4 regions of the Kitasatospora sp. NPDC004745 genome follow, and region 4 is predicted to be linked to each of the others. Evidence: riboswitches for the same ligand, from Rfam matches in the RefSeq annotation. Region 4 holds a riboswitch; each other region holds the start of a gene.

Region 1 (4,509 bases), on a different contig from region 4:
GTGGAGCACCTGCTCTACGAGCGTCTCCACCTCTACGTCCAGCCCGGGCCGGAGACGGACCCGCTGGCGTACGGCGCCTCGGTCGAGCTGCTGGTGGACCACCAGCGGGCGGCCCGGCGGCTGAACGCCAAGCGGCAGGAGCGGCTGCACGCCGAGGCCGAGTGGCAGGGCGAGGTCGCGGCCGGGCTGCTGCGCCGGGCCGACCTGGTGACCTGGCCCCGGCTGTACGCGCTGCTGCTGCACGCGTACGAGGTGGACGTCGCGGACCCGGCGGCGGTGCGGGCCTGGCTGGACGGCTTCCGGGAGCTGGCGGAGGAGGAGCGGCTGGCGGCGATCGCCGCGCTGGTCCCGACCGGCTGGCTGGACGAGCTGGACGAGCAGGGCTGGGGGCCGGCCCGGGTGCTTTCGGTCGGCATGGCGACGGACGGCGCGCGCCGGCTGCTGGAGCAGGGGCTGATGCGGCGCAGCTACCGCAACCTGGCGGAGCTGACCGCCGCGGGCCGGCCGATGCCGGACGAACTGTCCGGGGGCTTCGGGGAGTTCGAGGAGGCTGCGGCGCAGGCCGCGCTCGACCTGTGCGGCGAGTGGACCGTCCCGGGGCTGGCGCGGCTGCTGCTGGAGGAGTTCCCGGACCTCGCACCGGAGCCGGGGCAGGAGGAGATCGACGCCTACCTGGCGGGGCTGCCGCAGGAGTAGCCGCCCGCGGGGCGACGTGCCGGAGCCCCGGCCGCACGCGTGCGGCCGGGGCTCCGGTCCGTTCGGGTCCGCCGCGGCCCGCCGCGGTCGGCGGGGGCCGGCGGGGGCCGGTGGGTGCCGGTGGGTGCCGGCGGGGGCGCCGGCTCAGGGGGTGAGGCCGCGCTGCTCCAGCCAGGTCTCCGGGTCGACCGGGGCGCCGCCGCCGGGGCGGACCTCCAGGTGCAGGTGGGGGCCGGTGACGTTGCCGGTGGCGCCGACCTTGCCGATCTGCTGGCCGGAGGTGACCTTGCCGGAGCCCTTGATGATCGAGGAGAGGTGGCAGTACCAGATCTCGGTGCCGTCGGGCAGGGTCTCGACGATCCGGTAGCCGTACGAACCGGACCAGCCGGCCGAGGTGATGGTGCCCTGGCCGACCGCGAAGACCGGGGTCCCGGTGTCGGCGGCGAAGTCCAGACCGGTGTGCAGGTGGGCCCAGTAGCGGGCGCTCTGGCCGTAGTGGGCGGAGAGGTTGTAGTCCTTCACCGGCAGGGTGAGGGCGGCGGCCTTGGCCCGCTCGGCCTCCTCGGCGGCCCGCTTGGCCTCGGCCTCCTTGGCGGCGGCCTTGGCCTCGGCCTCCTTGGCGGCCTGGACGCGGGCGCCCTCCTCGGCGGCGGTGCGCTGGCTGTCGGCCTGCTGCTGGATCCGGGCGGCGAGCGCGAGCCCGGGGTCGGCGGAGAGGGCGACCGGGGTCTCGTCGGGGGCCTCGACGGCGGGCGCGGCGGCCGGGGTGGCGGAGGCGAAGCCGGTGGCGCCCAGGGTGGCCGCGACGGCGGTGACGCCGAGCAGCGGGGAGGCTCCGCGGGTCTGACGCGGCATCCGGTGCCGGTTGGCGTCGGCTTCCGGGGCGGGGTGCTCCAGGTCGACCATGCCGGGGTGGTCGAGGAGCCGGGTACCGGCTGCGGGGCCGGCCGGGTGTGCCGGGGTGTGCGTCGACGCCACGGAGGCGCGCTCCTTTCCTTCCTTCGCGCCTACCGGGTTAGCTGACGGGTTCGGAGCAGGAAGGTCTCCTACGGCCGGGCCTGGGCCCCGCCGATTCACCCCAAGGAACGTGGTTCCCCGGCTCCCTGGCCTGCCCGGAGGCCGGCCGGCGGGATTAGGCGACGGCGCACGGTGCCGTCTGGGTACGGCGTTGACGACCGCGCTGCGTTATCAAACGTTAATCCTAGGGCGCCCCGATTCCAAGCCGTCCGCCCGGGACGACCGGAGATGACCAGGGCGCTCTGGTAGGTGATGGCGGGTTTTGTCCCCGTTGACCGGCATTGAGCCGCTCGACGTGATCGAACGTCAGCGAACGACCCCCCATCTGAGTACGCCTACTCATGTGCGGACCGATCACCCCGCCGCATCCTGACGCCATGAACGCACCGATGCAGTCCCGCACCACGGCCGCGTACTACATCCAGGCCGTGCTCTCCTTCGCGCTGTCCGGCGGAGCCCTCGCCGTCGGGATCGCCTACCTGCCGGTCGGCGGCTGGACCCGCGCCTTCCTGGCGATCGGGCTCCTCTACACCGTCACCTCGTCCTTCACGCTCGCCAAGGTGGTCCGGGACCGGCAGGAGACCAACGAGATCGTCACCCGGGTGGACCAGGCCCGGCTGGAGAAGCTGCTCAGCGAGCACGACCCGTTCAAGGTCGACGGGGTCTGAGCGGGCACCGGGCGACCCCGGGGCGGACGGCGCCGAGGGCTTGACGGCTAAGGCTATTAGCCTTAGCTTTATGGCTATCGGCAGACGCCGACGACCCGCAGCGGCGGTCCCAGGAGGCCCACCATGAACGCCACCAGCGCCACCAGCACCCAGTACCTCGACGTCCCCGGCGGGCGCCTCGCCTACGACGACACCCGGCAGGGCGACGGCGCCCCCGTCGTCCTGCTCCCCGGGATGCTCGACACCCGCGCCGCCTACCGGCACCTGCACCCGCTGCTGACCGCCGCCGGCCACCGCGTCATCACCATGGACCTGCGCGGCTTCGGCGAGTCCTCGATCGTCTGGGACGACTACTCCCCCGCCGCCATCGCCACCGACGTCCTGGCCCTGCTGAACCACCTCGGCATCGAACGCGCCGTGCTCGTCGGCAACTCCTACACCGGCGCGACCGTCGTCAAGGTCGCCGGTGACGCCCCGCAGCGGGTCGCCGGGATCGCCCTGATCGACGCCTTCGTCGAGAACCCCCCGGCCAACGCCCTCATGCGCGGCGTCGTCCGCGCGATGGGCGCCCTGATCGTCCACTGGCCGGCCTTCTGGGGCTTCTACCACCGCAAGCTCGCCTTCCCCGGTGCCAGGCCCGCCGACTTCGACGCCTACGTCGACGGACTCGTCGCCGCCATGCGCACCCCGGGCCGCCGGACGGCCACCCGCGGACACGTCTCCGGCGACTCCGCGCCGATCGGCTGGACCGCCGCCGTCCGCTGCCCCGCGCTCGTCGTCATGGGCGGCAAGGACCCCGACTTCCCCGACCCGGAGGCCGTCGCCGACCGGCAGACCGCGGCGCTCGGCGCCCGGAAGGTCATGATCGAGGGATCCGGCCACTACCCGATGGCCGACGCCCCGGAGGCCACCGCCGGCGCCCTGCTGCCCTTCCTCGCCGAGCTCGCCTGACGCCCGGCCCCGGCCGCGGGCCCGCTCGCCCGAGCCCGGTCCGCCCCGCCGCGCCCGGGCCCGCCCCGGTCGTCCGCACCGCCCGCCCGCCCGTCCGCCCGTCCACGGAGAGACCGCACCATGCCCCGAGTAGGACTGACCCCCGACCAGGTCGTCGGCCACGCCCTCGCCCTCATCGACGAACAGGGCCCCGAAGCCCTCACCCTGGCCGCCGTCGCGGCCCGGGCCGGGGTCGCCACCCCCTCGCTCTACAAGCACGTCAGCGGCGGGCTCGCCGAGCTGCGCCGGCTGCTCGCCGTCCGGGTCACCGAGGAGCTCGCGGACCGGCTGGCCGAGGCCGCCGTCGGCCGCAGCGGGGACGACGCCGTCGCCGCCGTCCTGCGCGCCTACCACGCGTACGCCGCCGAGCACCCGCACCGCTACGCCGCGCTGCCCCAGGCCCCGCAGCCCGACGACGACCTCTCCCGCGCGGCGGCCCGGCTGGTGGGCGTGATCATCGCCGTCCTCCGGGAGTACGGCCTCGACGGCCCGGAGGTGATCCACGCGGCGCGCACCGTCCGCTCCGTCGCCCACGGCTTCGCCTCGCTCTCCATCGCCGGCGCCTTCCAGCTCGCCGAGGACCTCACCACCACCCACGACCGGCTGATCAGCACCCTCACCACCGGCCTGCGCTCCTGGCCCTCGGCCTGAGCCCGCCGCCGGGGCGCCGACCGGCCCGGGCCCGCGGCGGGGAGGGCGGGAGCACCGGCGCCGGTGGGGCTGCGGGGGCGCCGTTCACCCGCTTCAGCACCCACTTGAGAAATAAGGTATTAAGAATTAAGTGCCCCTCCGGGCACCCAAAGGGCACCCACCACCCTCCTCGGAACGGAAAGGCCGGGTATCCGATGGACCTGACCTCGCCGTGGCTCCCCCCGTCCGAGGACGACAGCCGGACGCAGCCCAGCAGTCCGGGCGGCCGCAGCGCCATGCGCTGCGTGCGCTTACTGCTCTCCTGCACCACCGCCGCCGAGCTGCTCGGCACCGTCCTCGCCGAGGGCCCCGGCTGGATCACCGGCGAGGGTTCCGCGCTCTACCTGCTGGACCCGGCCGGAATGCTCCGGCTGACGGCCTCGCACGGCCTGCCGGACTGGGCCCACGAGCGGTACAGCACCGTCGACCCGGCCGGCGACCTCCCCGC
Region 2 (4,509 bases), 230 kb from region 4:
CGAGCGCGCCTTCCAGCTCCTGGAGGCGCTGGCCGACTCCGGCGGTGTCGCCACGCTCAGCGAGCTCTCCACCAGCTCCGGCCTGCCGATGCCGACCATCCACCGCCTGGTTCGTACCCTCGTCCAGCAGGGCTATGTGCGCCAGGACACCACGCGCCGCTACACCCTCGGCCCCCGGCTGATCCGCCTCGGCGAGACGGCCGGCCGCCTGCTCGGCAGCTGGGCCCGCCCCTACCTGGCCGAACTCATGGAGGCCACCGGCGAGACCGCCAACCTGGCGGTGCTGGAGGGCGGCGAGGTGGTCTACGTCGGGCAGGTGCAGTCGCGGCGATCGATGCGGATGTTCACCGAGGTCGGCCGGCGGGTGCAGCCGCACTGCACCGGCGTCGGCAAGGCGTTGCTCGCCCAGCTGCCCGAGGAGGAGGCGCGCGCGGTGCTCGGCCCCAACCCGCTGCCCGCGCACACCGAGTACACCGTCACCGACCCGCAGGAGCTGCTGGAGCAGCTCGCCGAGGCGCGCGAGCGCGGCTACGTGGTCGACGACCAGGAGCAGGAGATCGGCGTGCGCTGCATCGCGCTCGCCGTACCGGGCGCGCCCACGCCCACCGCGCTCTCCGTCTCCGGCCCCGAGGCCCGGATCCGCGCGCTGGAGGAGCAGGCCGGCGCCTCCGCGCTCGTCCCGGTGATGCACCACATCGCGGCCCGGCTGGGGCAGGTCCTGGCTCCCTGACCGGACCATGTGCCCCGCCCGGCGCGCCGGAGGCCGGGCGGACGGACCCCTGGTGCGCCGCAGGCCGGACGGCACCCCGGTGCGCCGGAGGTCCGACGGGCCGACTTCCGGTGCACCGGTGCGCCCGTCCAGGCGAACGGCTGGCGGGTTGTCCGGGCCCCCGGCGGCCGCCCCGCCACCCTGGGTGCGGGCGCGGCGCGCGACGGCGCGGGCCGCCGGAGCGCAAGGGCACGGGTGAGTCGCGATGGAACGCAGGAGCACGGGGCGTCGGGGATCCGGCGGGGTCGGTGGGGCCGGGCTGGTCGCCGTGGTGGCGGCGGGTTGCGCGGTGGCGGTGCTGGCCGCCGGGCCGTCCTGGGCGCTGCGCCGCCCCGAGCCGCGGCCGGTGGTGGACGTCGGCGCGGCCCTGGTCAAGCCCTCGAACTCCGACCTGGAGGTGGTCCGGATCGACCCGGACCCCGCTCCGCCCGGTGGCAGCACGACGATCCACGCATTCGTCGGGAACGGCGGCCCCGACACCACCGCCTCGCCGTTCACCGTCGTGGTCACCCTGCCGGAGGGGGTCACCCCCGAGGAGCCGTTCTTCCCCGAGGACTGCGAGGTGTTCCAGAACGGCCACCGGGTGCGCTGCGTCTTCCCCGCGGGGCTGAAGTCGGGGCGCAGCGCGACCGCGCTCGTCCCGGTCCGTCTCTCCCCCGACCTCCCGCTCGGCACCCTCCAGGGCGGCTGGGTCGCGGTGCGCGGCGCGGACGACAAGGACGAGACCAACAACCGGAAGCCGTTCGAGATCAGGGTGGTCGAGACGACCAACGACTGAGCCGGTACGCCCGAGCGCCCGGGGCCGAGTGGTCGGCCCCGGGCGCTCGGGCGTCAGCAGCCGGGAACGGGCTGCCGGCGGTGATCACGTGAGCCGTCGGGCCCGAGCGGCTGGGCCCGACGGCTCACGCGTCAGCGGTAGACCCGGACGTAGTCCGCGGCCATGCTGAGCGGCGTGGTCCCCTGCGGCGCCGGGTGGTACTGCCCCGCGCACACCGAGAGGTTGAGGATCAGGTACGCCGACCAGTTGGCGCCGACGCCCTTGCCGTCCGAGAAGACCTTGACGCCGTTGACGTACCAGTCGACCGAGTTGGCGCCGTAGTAGGTGCCGATCGTCACCCACTGGTCCTTCGCGACGGCACCGGCGTCGGTGTAGTACTTGGCGTTGCCGGGGTTGACGTGGTTGGTCAGCTCCAGCAGGTTCGGGTTGTCGGGGTGGTACTCGAAGGAGTCGATCTCCCCGTTGCCGTTCTTCCAGGTCCACAGGGCCGGCCAGGCACCGGAACCGGACGGCAGCTTGACCCGGGTCTCGGCGTAGTCGCCGGTCTTGACCTGGAAGCCCTCGCTGGAGCCCTCGGTGGTCAGGAAGCCCGCGTTCCAGGCCTGCTTGCCGTTCTCCAGGGTGGTGCCGCTCGGCGCGGCCGTGAAGGTGGCGACCCCGTTGGCGACGCTGACGTTGTTCTTGTTCAGCAGGTCGAGCTTGTTGTCGTCCGGGTTGTGGTTCCCGTACCTGTAGGCGGTGCTCTTGTCACCGACCCAGCGCGAGCCCCAGGTGATCGAGCTGTTGAACTCGTCGGACCAGGTCAGCGCCTTGCCCGCGACCGGGGAGGCCGGGGTGCCCGCCGAGGGGCTCGCCGTGGCACCGGGGGTGCTGGTGGGGGACGGCGTCGGGGTGGCGGTGGGGGTCGCGGTGGGAGCCGGGGTCGGGGTCGCCGTGCCGGAGACCACCAGCTGCTGCGAGGGCAGGTTGTGCCAGGCGCCGCCGAGGTCCTGCCAGAAGCCGAACTGGCTGTACGTCCCGGCCGGCAGCGCGCGGGCACCGCTGGTGAAGGACAGCCCGCTCGGGCAGATCTGCACGTTGGAGAGGTTGCCGGGGAAGTCCAGGTTGGTGCCGCGCGCGTCGCGCACGCCCACACCCACCGTCTTCGCGGTGACGCAGGCCGAGGAGTGGACGGTCAGCGAGGCGGTGGCGGCCTTGTTGGCGACCATCGTCGCGGGGGCCAGCCGGTCCTGGGTGACGGTCGGGGTGGTGGCGGCGTGGGCGGCGACGGTCGCCGGGAGGCCCAGCAGACCGGCACCGCTGACGGCGACCGCCCCGGTGGCGGCGAGGGCGGCGAAGCGGCCCCGGTGGGCCGGGCGGGCGTGGCGCGGCGTGCGGCGCCGGAGGGCAGGCTGGTGCATGGGGTGTCCTCTGCGACGCCTGCGAGGTGAGCTGTCGGGTTCGGGCTGCAGTTGCCCGGCCGCCGGTGGGAGCGGCTTCACCCCTAGCCGCGACCCGCACGCGGGAGAGCGTGCGGGCCGGGCGCTGACCTTGGTTCCCCCGCTCCCGTCCACTGTGGTCCTCGGTTGCCCGCCGGCGGGTGGACGGGACTCGGCGTCCCGGCGGCGGGGTCCGCGTGGCGGACGGCCGTTGCAGGCTAGGCAGACCGTCCGTGAACGGACAACTCTGCCGGGCGGGTTGTCGCGCAGCTCACAGTGGTGTCGATCAACGACGCTGCGTGGCGGTCGAGTTGATCATCCCCTCGGCCGAGCCGGGCGTCCATTCGACTCCCGGCCTGCGCCGCCGGCGCCCGGCGACCGGAGGACGGCTCGCCGGTGCCGCCGAGGGACGTCCGGCGGGCGCCCGCCCGGTGCGCCCTCCGGCGCGGCCGACTCCCCCGGCCGCGCCCGGCACAACTGCACCCGCCGGGCTCGCCCGGTCGGATAAATTGGAGGTCCGACATCTTCCGCAGTGCACAAGACCCCACGGACCACCCGTGCGCACCCCACCGGGAACGAGGTACCGCCCCACCATGACCGCGCCCCTGCCCGCCTTCGCCGGCCGCACCTACCTCTTCCGGGCCGACAACGGCGCGGCCTTCCGCAACGCCTACTCGGCCGACGGCACGCGGCTGCGCTGGGAGGGCCTCGGCGAGTCCGCGGGCCAGTGGGAGGACGTGCGGCTGCACGTCGCCGAGGTGGCGCCGGAGATCTACTTCGTCAGCTGGACGGAGCAGAGCGGGATCACCGTCAGCCACGTGATGGACCTCGGCAGGCTGACGGTCCGCGCCTTCTGGACATTCGAGGGCGAGGGCGGCCGGGTGGGCGAGCTGCACACCGGGACCCTGGAGCGGGTGGCCTGACCGATCGGTCCGGGCGGTCCGGCCGGGGGCCGCTGCGGTCCGGGGCCGTTGCGGTCCGGAGCCGTTGCGGTCAGGGGTCGGTCGGGCCTGGGCCGGGCTCGGGCCTGGGCCGGTCGGACCGGGGCTCAGACGGTCTGGTTGGGCACCTTGAGGTGCTGGGACAGCCACTCGAGCGAGGAGGGCAGCAGCGCGCTCCACGTCTCGAAGTTGTGGCCGCCGTTCTCCAGCATGCTGTAGGACACCTTCATCGGGTCCTTCACCGCGTCGACGAAGGCCTCGGTCTCGCGCCGGTAGTCGCCGTCGCCCTTCTTGGTGCCGGCGAGGAGCACGGACACCTTCGGCTGCGGCAGGTTCTTCAGCCGCCACAACAGGTTCGCCTCGTTGCGGCGCTGGCTGCTGCCGCCGAACAGGTCCCCCGTGGTCGGGTCGTCCGCCGCGTCGTAGTAGGCGGAGAGCGCGACGGCCGTCGGGAAGACGTCGGGGTGGCGCATGGCCAGCTTGAGCGCGCAGTAGCCACCGGTGGAGTTGCCCATGAAGGCCCAGGCCTGTGGGTCCGCGGAGACCCGGTAGCTCGCCTGGATCGCCGAGGGGACGTCCTTGGTGAAGTACGTGTCGGACTGC
Region 3 (4,509 bases), on a different contig from region 4:
GGGCCCTCGTCCGTGTGCACGTGGCCCGGGTCGAGCGGCGGGGTGGTGCCGCAGGTCCACGCGCAGTCCGGCTCGGCGACGGGGTGGTCCTCCGGCGCGAGCACGTTTCCGCGGACGGTGGCGAGGGCGGTCAGCCCACCGGCGCAGAGCAGACCGGCACAGATCAGCATCGCGGTGTGGAAGGCGGAGTCCACCGCGGACGGCACCCGGTAGGCGTCGCCGCTGAGCCCGGCGAGCGCCGGCAGGGCGGCGACCGCGAGCAGACCGGCCGCGCGGGCGGCGGCGTTGTTGACGCCGCTGGCGATGCCCGCGTGCCGCACCTCGACCGCGGCCAGCACCGTCGCGGTCAGCGGCGCCACCAGCAGGGTCATCCCGCAGCCCATCACCGTCACGGCCGGCAGCACGTCGGCCCAGTAGGTGGAGCCGGCGCCGATGCGCAGCATCAGCAGCACCCCGGCGGCGCACAACAGCGGCCCGACGGTCAGCGGGATCCGCGGGCCGATCCGCTTGCCCAGCCGCCCGGCGCGCGCCGAGAACGTGAGCATCAGCACGGTGATCGGGACCAGGGCGAGGCCGGAGACCAGCGGGGAGAAGCCCGAGACGATCTGCAGCTGCACGACCAGCAGGAAGAACACCCCGCTGAACGCCGCGTAGACGCACAGGGTGACCAGGTTCACGGCGGTGAACAGCCGGGAGGAGAAGAGGCCGAGCGGCAGCATCGGCTCGGCGGCGCGGCGTTCGACCGTGAGGAAGGCCGCGCCGAGCACCAGCCCGACCGCTCCGGCGAACCAGACCGCGGGGGAGAGGCCCTCCCCGGCGGCGGTCAACGCGTAGGTGAGCGCACCGAGGGCGAGCGCGGCGAGCAGCGCACCGAGGACGTCGAAGCGACCGGTGGCGCTCTCGTCCCGGCTCTCCGGGACGTGCCGGGCGCCGACCGCGACGACGGCGGCCGCCAGCGGCAGGTTGAGCAGGAAGATCCACCGCCAGCCGGGGCCGTCCACCAGCCAGCCGCCGAGGAACGGGCCGACCGCCGCCGACACGCCGCCGAGCCCCGACCACAGGCCGACCGCCGCCGAGCGGTCCTCCGGGTGGAAGACGGCCTGCAGCATGGCGAGCGAACCGGGGGTGAGCAGCGCGCCGCCGATGCCCTGCACGGCGCGGGCCGCGACCAGCACCTGGATGGTGGGGGCGGCGGCGCAGGCCGCCGAGGCGGCGGCGAACCAGACCACCCCGATCAGGAACACCCGGCGCCGGCCGTACCGGTCGCCGAGCGCGCCGCCGAGCAGGATCAGCCCGGCGAGCGTCAGCAGATAGGCGTTCAGGGTCCATTGCAGGGAGGCGAGGGAGGCACCGAGGTCGGTGCCGATCCGGGGCAGCGCGACGTTCACCACGGTGCCGTCGAGCATCGCCATGCTGGAGCCGAGCACGGTTGCCAGGAGTACCCAGCGTCCCTGCGCGGTGCCCAGGCGCAGGGTGCCGGCCGCGGAGGTGGCCACGGCCCGATCCTGCGCCCCGCGGGGCCCGCGTGACAAGGGTCACCGGGGGGTGTGTCGACGGTGTGCGGTGCGTGAGCGAACGGTCGCGCAGCGGTGGCGGGATCGGCGCAGCGTCGTGGATCAGTGGCGCCGGGTGAATGGATTGTGCACGCACGGTGCAGCCGATCATTCGGAGTGTCACGGCCCCGGCGGGGATGGTTGTCCGTTCAAGAGATCGACATTGCTTCACCCGGACGGATGGGTTTTAGTTCAGCGACCGCCCGGCCAGTCCGGACGGATCCGCCGGGTGGAACGCCGAATCCTGCCGCTGCCCGGTGGTTCGAACTGAACTCTGTACGGCAGGAGCGGGGGACCCACAGGTAAGTCGCCGGACCGGGATCGGCACGCGCTTCGCGTACCGGATCCCAGGGCCGGCTTGGGGTGAAGCCGCGCATGCGGCCGGGCAACTCCAGCCCGAACCCGACAGCTCACCTCGCAGGCGTCGGAGAGGAAACTTCCATGCCTGCTCAGGCTCGTCGTATCGCCCTGCCCCGCGCCGCCCGCATCGGCATCGCCACCGCGGTCACCGGGGTCTCCTTCGCCCTTCCGCTCGTGGCCGCCGTGAGCGCCCAGGCGCACACCGCCCCGGCCGCCCCGGCCGCGCAGAGCTCCACCTGGACCGGCGCCACCAGCGTCGACGCCAAGCCGGCCGCCCCGGCCGCCGCTCCCGTCACCGCCCCGGCCCAGGCCGAGAGCTACCGCGTCGTCAGCGGTGACACCCTGTCGAAGATCGCCGACGCCAAGCACGTCGACGGTGGCTGGCAGGCGCTGTACGAGCACAACCGCTCGGTCGTCGGCGGCAACCCGAACCTGATCTTCCCGGGTCAGCACCTCTCGATCGCCGGCCACGCCGCGCCGTCCGCGGACGCCGCCCCGGCGAAGCCCGCCGCCCCGGCCGCCCCGGCCAAGCCCGCCGCCCCGGCCAAGCCGAAGGCCCAGGTGCAGGCCAAGACCGAGGCCGCCAAGCCGTCCGCCCCGGTCCAGACCCAGGTGCAGACCGCGGCCCCGAAGCCGGCCGCCGCCGTCACCGCCGCCCCGGCCGCCGCCAGCACCTCGGGCTTCGTCGCCCCGCTGGCCAACCCGAAGCTGGGCACCGCCTACGGCGTGGCCGGTTCGATGTGGGCCTCCGGCCACCACACCGGCCAGGACTTCGTCGCCTCCACCGGCACCCCGCTGCGCGCCGTCGCCAACGGCGTCGTGGTGAAGGCCGGCAACGGTGGCGCCTACGGCAACGAGGTCGAGATCAAGCTCGCCGACGGCCACTACGCCGAGTACGCGCACCTCTCCTCGATCGGCGTGTCGATCGGTCAGGCCGTCACCGTCGGCCAGCAGATCGGCCTCTCCGGTGCGACCGGCAACGTGACCGGCCCGCACCTGCACTTCGAGATCCGCACCGGCTCCGAGTACGGCTCGGACATCGACCCGGTCGCCTACCTGCGGGCGCACGGCGTCGCTCTCTGACCCTGACGGGTCGAGGGCCCGGTCCCGCCGGACGGGCCCTTCGGGACTACCGCTGATGCGGGGCGAAACGATCCTCCGGGATGGTCATGTCGGGTGACCGCTCGACCGGGTGATCGCCGCAACGGCGGACATGGGCGCGGGACACGCCCAGGCCGGCCCGGCTCGCGAGACCTCCCTCGCGAGCCGGGCCGGCCGCTGCCGTTTCCGCCGCCGTTCCCGGGGGCGTTCCCGGTGCGTCTCCGCTTCCGGCGCCGGCGCGCGCAACGGGCGGACGGCGCCGGGGGTGTGACGTCGGCCCCGGGGGCGTCCGCCGCCTGCCGCCTGTCGGGTGCCGTTCGCCGGGTGCCGTTCGCCGGGCTGCGGGTTCAGAGCCGGTGGACGGGCAGGCCCTGCTCCGCGGCGTTCAGCAGCTCGTGCACCCGCTGGCCGAACTCCTCGGTGTCGGCGACGGGTTCGGGGAAGACCAGGCGGACGTCGCGGTGGCCGTGCGGGTGGTCCAGGCGCAGCACCAGGCCGTGCCGGTCCAGGGCGAGCGGCCGGACGTCCGGCCGCCCGGCGAGCAGCGCCGGGTCGAGCAGCCGGGTGAGGACGGCGACGGCGTCCGCGTGGTCGTCGGCGAGGTGGGTGAGCAGTGCGGCCTCGTACCGGGCCAGCGGGTCGGGCGCGGCGTGGGCGAGGTCGGCGGCGGTGAGGGCGCCGGTGCCGTACGGGGTGGACAGGACGGCGTGGGCGACGTCCACGCGCAGGTGGACGCTGATGCCGTCGTCGGCGAGGTGGGCCAGGTGCAGCCGGCCGGCCAGGGTGAGGCGGGCGCGGATCCGGTCGCGGACGGCGACGGGGGAGACGTCGGTGACGTCGAGCACGACCGCGAGGCCGTCGGTCTCGCGCGCGGCGGCGGTGGAGAGCGGGGAGCCGAGCGGGGCGCGCAGGCGCAGCCGGGAGCCGTGGACGGAGACCGGGGTGTCCAGGTCGTGGTGCTCGCCGAGGGCGCGGACGGTGAGCGAGGAGGTCGCGGCGAGGAGGCTGTGGACCCGTTCGGCGGTGGTGGGCTCGGGCACCGGGGCGTCGTCGGTGGGCAGACTCATGACGGACCTCCAGTTGGTTAGGTGAGCCTAACCTAATCACCGTGGGAGGGTGTGGCAAGTGCCGCCCCGTCCGCGCCGTCCGAGCGGTGCGCGGAAGGGCCCGGACGCGCGGGGCGTCCGGGCCCTTCCGTCCGGGCGGCGGCGCTCAGCCGATCACGGCCTGGGCGTCGATCTCGACCAGCATCGGCTCCTGCGGCAGCTCGACGAAGACCGTCGTCCGGCAGGGCTTCACCCCGCCGGGCTTCACGTTCTCCTCGATGAACTCCGCGTAGACCTCGTTCATCAGCGGGAAGTCGGCCCGCTGCGTGAGGTAGACCCGGAACATCACCACGTCCTCGATGGTCGCGCCACCGGCCTCGACGATCGCCTTGACGTTCTCCAGCGTGCGCCGGGTCTGGGCCCGCACGTCGCCGCGGTACAGGTACTCG
Region 4 (4,509 bases):
TCTTCGAATGCCGGGAGTCGCACTCCTGTGACCCTCCGTCAGACGCATCGGACAGCACCTCCGTGCTGTGAGACATCTCACGCACCGCACGTGCAACGCGCAGCCCCGTCCGGGACGTCACGGCAACCACCGGAGCCCTTCCGGGGGTTGGGTGAGATATGTCCGCATTGCTGTGGATCCGCCCGGATCGGCACACGTCGCGCACCGCGCGCGCACCGCGGCCGCGCGGAACCCGAACGGCAGCCGACTGCAGGCCCGACCGGCCGATGTCCTACGATCTCCGGCATGAGCACCGCAGCCATCCCGGGCGCGCCACTGCCCGTCCGCACTCCAGGCTCCCGTGCGCGGGGGCGCCACCGCCGTCCCGAGCGCCCCGAGATTCCGACCGGCGCCCCGGCCCTGGTGCTGGCCGTGCCCGCGACCGCAGGGCCCGAGTCCCGCTCGGTCGTCGAGGAACTGCTGTCGATCGTCCGCAGCGAGCAGGCCGGCGTCCGCACCGCGGTCGGCTACCTCCCCGGTGGGAACACCGAGGCCGACGACAGCGAGGACCGCACCGTCGCCGAGCTCCTGGCCATGGCCGCCGAGGCCGGCCTGCCGGCGCCCGTCGTGGTCCCGCTGGTCCCCGGCCCGCACGGCTTCCTGACCGAACTCCACGCCCTCGCAGCGGAGTACGGCGCGTCCGTCACCGACGTGCTCGGCCCGCACCCGCTGCTCGCCGAGGCCGTCCACGTGCGCCTGTCCGAGGCCGGGCTGGCCCGCGCCGACCGGGCCAGGCTGTTCGCCATCGCGACCGCCGCGGACGGCGTGGTCCTGACCACCGTCGGCGGCGAGGAGGCCGCCGCGGCGGCCGGCATCACCGGCGTACTGCTGGCGGCCCGGCTGGCCGTCCCGGTCATCCCCGCCGCGCTCGACGTGCCCGGCTCGGTGGCCGCGGCCGTCAACCACCTCAAGGAGACCGGCTCCCTGCGCCCCGCGCTGGCCCCGCTGGTGATCGGCCCGGAGGCCGACTCCGAGCTGCTCGCGACGGCCGCCGAGGAGACGGGCTGCCCGTCCGCCGCTCCGCTGGGCGCCTACCCGACGGTCGGCCAGCTGATCGCCTCGACCTACCTGGCCGCGCTGCCGGCGCCCTCCCCGGAGGAGCTGGCCCAGGCCGAGGCGGAGGCCGCCGCGGAGGCCGCTGAGGGCACCCACGGCGCCCACGCCGCCGCCGGGGGGCCCGAGGAGTAGTAGCGGGACACCACGCGCACCGAAGGGCCCGGAACGGCTTCGTTCCGGGCCCTTCCGGCTTGCCCCGTACGGGAGTTAAGGCGTGAATAGGCGCGATGTCCGTTCTGTTGATGTTTGATCGGTTCTGCCCGGGGCGCGGGCCGGCGGCCGGGAATCGGCCGCGCCTCCCGCATCGCGGACGCACCCGATCACACCCCGACGCGTCGTCAGCCGTTTCCTGAGGCGCGGCCAGTTGTGCGCACCCGTAGCGCCGTTGCGGGAAAACGATCATTTCGGATCATGACGGACAGCGGAAACGATCATTCTCGCCAAACCGTGATGTGCATCACAGTGTTTGCGGTTTGAACTTAAGTCTGCTTAACGTGCTCCCCGTTCGTGACCACACGGACCCAGTTCATCCGCAACGCCGAGTCCTGCCGTCGGGTGCCCTGGAAGCGCGAAAACGCACCACGGCAGGAGCGGGGGACCCACAGGTAAGTCGCCCCGGACCGTTCCCAGGAACGGTTCAGGGCTAGGGGTGAAGCCGCGTCCACAGCGCGGCCGGGCAACTCCAGCCCGAATCCGACAGCTCACCTCGCAGGCGTGGGAGAGGACCACGTCTTCATGCTGCCCACCAACGGCACCCGTCTGTCCAGCCGCACCCGCCGCGTCATCGCCGCCATCGGCGTCGCGGGCGTCGGCCTCACGATCCCCTGCCTCACCACCGGCACCGCCTCCGCCGCCTCCGTCGCGACCTGGGACAAGGTCGCCCAGTGCGAGAGCAGCGGCAACTGGAGCATCAACACCGGCAACGGCTTCTACGGCGGCCTGCAGTTCACCTCCAGCACCTGGGCCGCCTTCGGCGGCACCGCGTACGCCCCGCAGGCGAACCTGGCCACCAAGGACCAGCAGATCGCCGTCGCCGAGAAGGTCCTCGCCTCGCAGGGCCCCGGCGCCTGGCCGGTCTGCTCGGTCCAGGCCGGCCTGACCAAGGGCGGCGCCCCGGCCGCCGTCGACACCTCCGCGGGCTCCACCGCCGGTGCGACGGCCGCCAAGCCCGCCCCGGCCGCCAAGCCCGCGCAGACCCCCGCCCCGGCCGCCAAGCCGGCCGCGCCGGCCCAGGAGCAGACCTCCGGCGACTCCGCCAAGAGCACCTGGACCCAGAAGCACCAGGAGCAGGCCCAGGGCGGCGCCCAGGCCGAGAGCGACGACTACACCGTCGTGGCCGGCGACTGGCTGTCCTCCATCGCCGACAAGCACAACATCGACGGCGGCTGGCAGCGGCTCTACGAGCTCAACCGCGGCACCCTGACCGACGGCCCGAACACCATCTACCCGGGCCAGCACCTGTCCTTCAAGGACGCCGGCCAGGGCCGGCAGGCGGCCACCGCGACCAAGTCCGGCTCGGACTTCAGCTGGTTCGACCGTTCGAAGAAGTCCGGCCAGACCACCGACGGCGGTGCCGTGAACGCCAAGCCGGCCGCGCAGACCCAGGCCCCGGCCGCCCAGGCCCCGGCCCAGGCCGCCACCGGCAGCATGGCCGCCGCGGTCTCCTTCGCCGAGTCGAAGGTCGGCCAGGCCTACGTCTACGGCGGCACCGGCAACGGCGGCTGGGACTGCTCCGGCCTGACCCAGGCCGCGCTGCGCGCCGCGGGCGTCTCCATCCCGCGCGTGGCCGCGGACCAGGCCGCCGCCAGCACCCACGTCTCGCTGGACAACCTGCAGCCGGGCGACCTGCTGTTCTGGTCCAACAACGGCCAGGACTCCGGCGTCTACCACGTCGCGATCTACGTCGGCGGCGGCAAGTACGTCGAGGCCGCCAACCCGAGCTCGGGCGTGCGCGAGCAGACCGTCGCCAACTGGGCCCCGGACTTCGCCGGCCGGGTCTGAGGCACACCGGCGGGCCACGGGCGGCACGGCACAGCCGACGGCTGACGGCTGACGGCTGACGGCTGACGGCGAACAGCTGACAGATTTCAGATTTCAGATTTCAGCCGACAGATTTCATCATCTGAAACCTGTCATCTGTCACCCGCCCCCGTCGCCCGCCGCACGGAACCCCCGGGGGAGAGCCCGATCGCTCTCCCCCGGGGGTTCCGGCGTACCCGCCCTCCGCCGGCCGAAGGTCATGGTCAAAGCCGGCCACACCGGGCATGCTGCTGCTCTGCACCCGAGGAGGAGCCACCATGGCCCAGGTCACCGTCACACTCGACGCCAACCTCGCGATCGACGCGATGCTACTCTCCGGCACCAAGAACCCGCAGGACGCCGTCGAACTGGTCCTGCGGGACTACCTGGCCCGCGGCCGCCGCACCGGGACCCGGACCGGCGACCCCGCCGACGACCGGCGGCTCACCCGCAGCCGCCCCACCGACCAGCAGGGCTGACCCGCCCCACCCGCCGCCGTCCGCGCCACCCCCGCACACGGCACACGGCACCCATGCGAAACGGGCCCCGGGGAGCGGTCGCTCCCCGGGGCCCGTCGGCCGTCCACGGCCCGTCGCTCAGCGCGCGCAGGCCCCCGTCGAGCCCCGCATGACCAGCTCCGGCTGGAACATGAACTCCCCCCGCTGGGCCGCGTTGCCGCCGACCTCCTCCAGCAGCGCGTCCACCGCCGCCGTGGCCATCGCCTCGACCGGCTGGCGGATCGTCGTCAACGGCGGCTCGGTGAAGGCGATCAGCGGCGAGTCGTCGAAGCCGACCACCGACACGTCCTGCGGCACCGACAGCCCGCGCTGGCGCACCGCCCGGATCGCCCCGAGGGCCATCATGTCGCTGCCGCACACGATCGCCGTGCAGCCCTTGTCGAGCAGCGCCCCGGCGGCCGCGTGCCCGCCCTCGACGCTGAACAGGGTGTGGTGGACGAGGTCCTCGGCCTCCTCCGCGCTGCGCCCGAGCACCTCGCGCATCGCCGCCGTGAAGCCCTCGATCTTGCGCAGCACCGGCACGTACCGGCGCTGCCCCACGGCCAACCCGATCCGCTCGTGGCCGAGTTCGGCCAGGTGCTGGACGGCCATCCACATCGCGGCGCGGTCGTCCGGCGAGATGAACGGGGCGGCGATCCGCTCGCTGTAGCCGTTGATCAGGACGAAGGGCACCCCGCGGCCGGCCAGCCGGGCGTACCGGTCGTGGTCGGCGGTGGAGTCGGCGTGCAGCCCGGAGACGAAGACGATGCCCGCCACGCCCCGGTCGACCAGCATCTCCACCAGTTCGTCCTCGGTGGATCCGCCCGGCGTCTGGGTGCACAGCACCGGGGTGTACCCGTGCCGGCTGAGCACCTGCTCGATCACCTGGGCCAGCGCG

What was found. A riboswitch is a leader RNA that binds a small molecule or an ion and turns the genes downstream of it on or off. The one in region 4 is predicted to bind cyclic di-AMP.
Region 1: linked by a shared signal. The riboswitch ahead of ACFYUY_RS37320 (M23 family metallopeptidase) and the one ahead of ACFYUY_RS03375 (transglycosylase family protein) in region 4 are both predicted to bind cyclic di-AMP.
Region 2: linked by a shared signal. The riboswitch ahead of ACFYUY_RS02450 (hypothetical protein) and the one ahead of ACFYUY_RS03375 (transglycosylase family protein) in region 4 are both predicted to bind cyclic di-AMP.
Region 3: linked by a shared signal. The riboswitch ahead of ACFYUY_RS25165 (peptidoglycan DD-metalloendopeptidase family protein) and the one ahead of ACFYUY_RS03375 (transglycosylase family protein) in region 4 are both predicted to bind cyclic di-AMP.

What each region holds. Positions count from the first base shown of each region.
Region 1 covers NZ_JBIALK010000039.1:39,561-44,069, reverse strand. Annotated here, with positions in the region: gene ACFYUY_RS37325 (hypothetical protein) at 1-696, shown strand, start outside; gene ACFYUY_RS37320 (M23 family metallopeptidase) at 841-1,674, opposite strand; cyclic di-AMP (ydaO/yuaA leader) riboswitch at 1,687-1,845, opposite strand; gene ACFYUY_RS37315 (YiaA/YiaB family inner membrane protein) at 2,091-2,381, shown strand; gene ACFYUY_RS37310 (alpha/beta fold hydrolase) at 2,505-3,332, shown strand; gene ACFYUY_RS37305 (TetR/AcrR family transcriptional regulator) at 3,453-4,022, shown strand; gene ACFYUY_RS37300 (SpoIIE family protein phosphatase) at 4,217-4,509, shown strand, end outside.
Region 2 covers NZ_JBIALK010000001.1:533,216-537,724, reverse strand. Annotated here, with positions in the region: gene ACFYUY_RS02460 (IclR family transcriptional regulator) at 1-730, shown strand, start outside; gene ACFYUY_RS02455 (hypothetical protein) at 975-1,547, shown strand; gene ACFYUY_RS02450 (hypothetical protein) at 1,679-2,947, opposite strand; cyclic di-AMP (ydaO/yuaA leader) riboswitch at 2,956-3,114, opposite strand; gene ACFYUY_RS02445 (MoaF N-terminal domain-containing protein) at 3,559-3,888, shown strand; gene ACFYUY_RS02440 (alpha/beta hydrolase-fold protein) at 4,014-4,509, opposite strand, start outside.
Region 3 covers NZ_JBIALK010000017.1:34,960-39,468, forward strand. Annotated here, with positions in the region: gene ACFYUY_RS25160 (MFS transporter) at 1-1,496, opposite strand, end outside; cyclic di-AMP (ydaO/yuaA leader) riboswitch at 1,809-1,992, shown strand; gene ACFYUY_RS25165 (peptidoglycan DD-metalloendopeptidase family protein) at 1,995-2,996, shown strand; gene ACFYUY_RS25170 (DUF2470 domain-containing protein) at 3,362-4,081, opposite strand; gene ACFYUY_RS25175 (RidA family protein) at 4,227-4,509, opposite strand, start outside.
Region 4 covers NZ_JBIALK010000001.1:763,115-767,623, reverse strand. Annotated here, with positions in the region: gene ACFYUY_RS03380 (hypothetical protein) at 286-1,227, shown strand; cyclic di-AMP (ydaO/yuaA leader) riboswitch at 1,624-1,823, shown strand; gene ACFYUY_RS03375 (transglycosylase family protein) at 1,810-3,096, shown strand; gene ACFYUY_RS03370 (hypothetical protein) at 3,393-3,593, shown strand; gene ACFYUY_RS03365 (LacI family DNA-binding transcriptional regulator) at 3,711-4,509, opposite strand, start outside.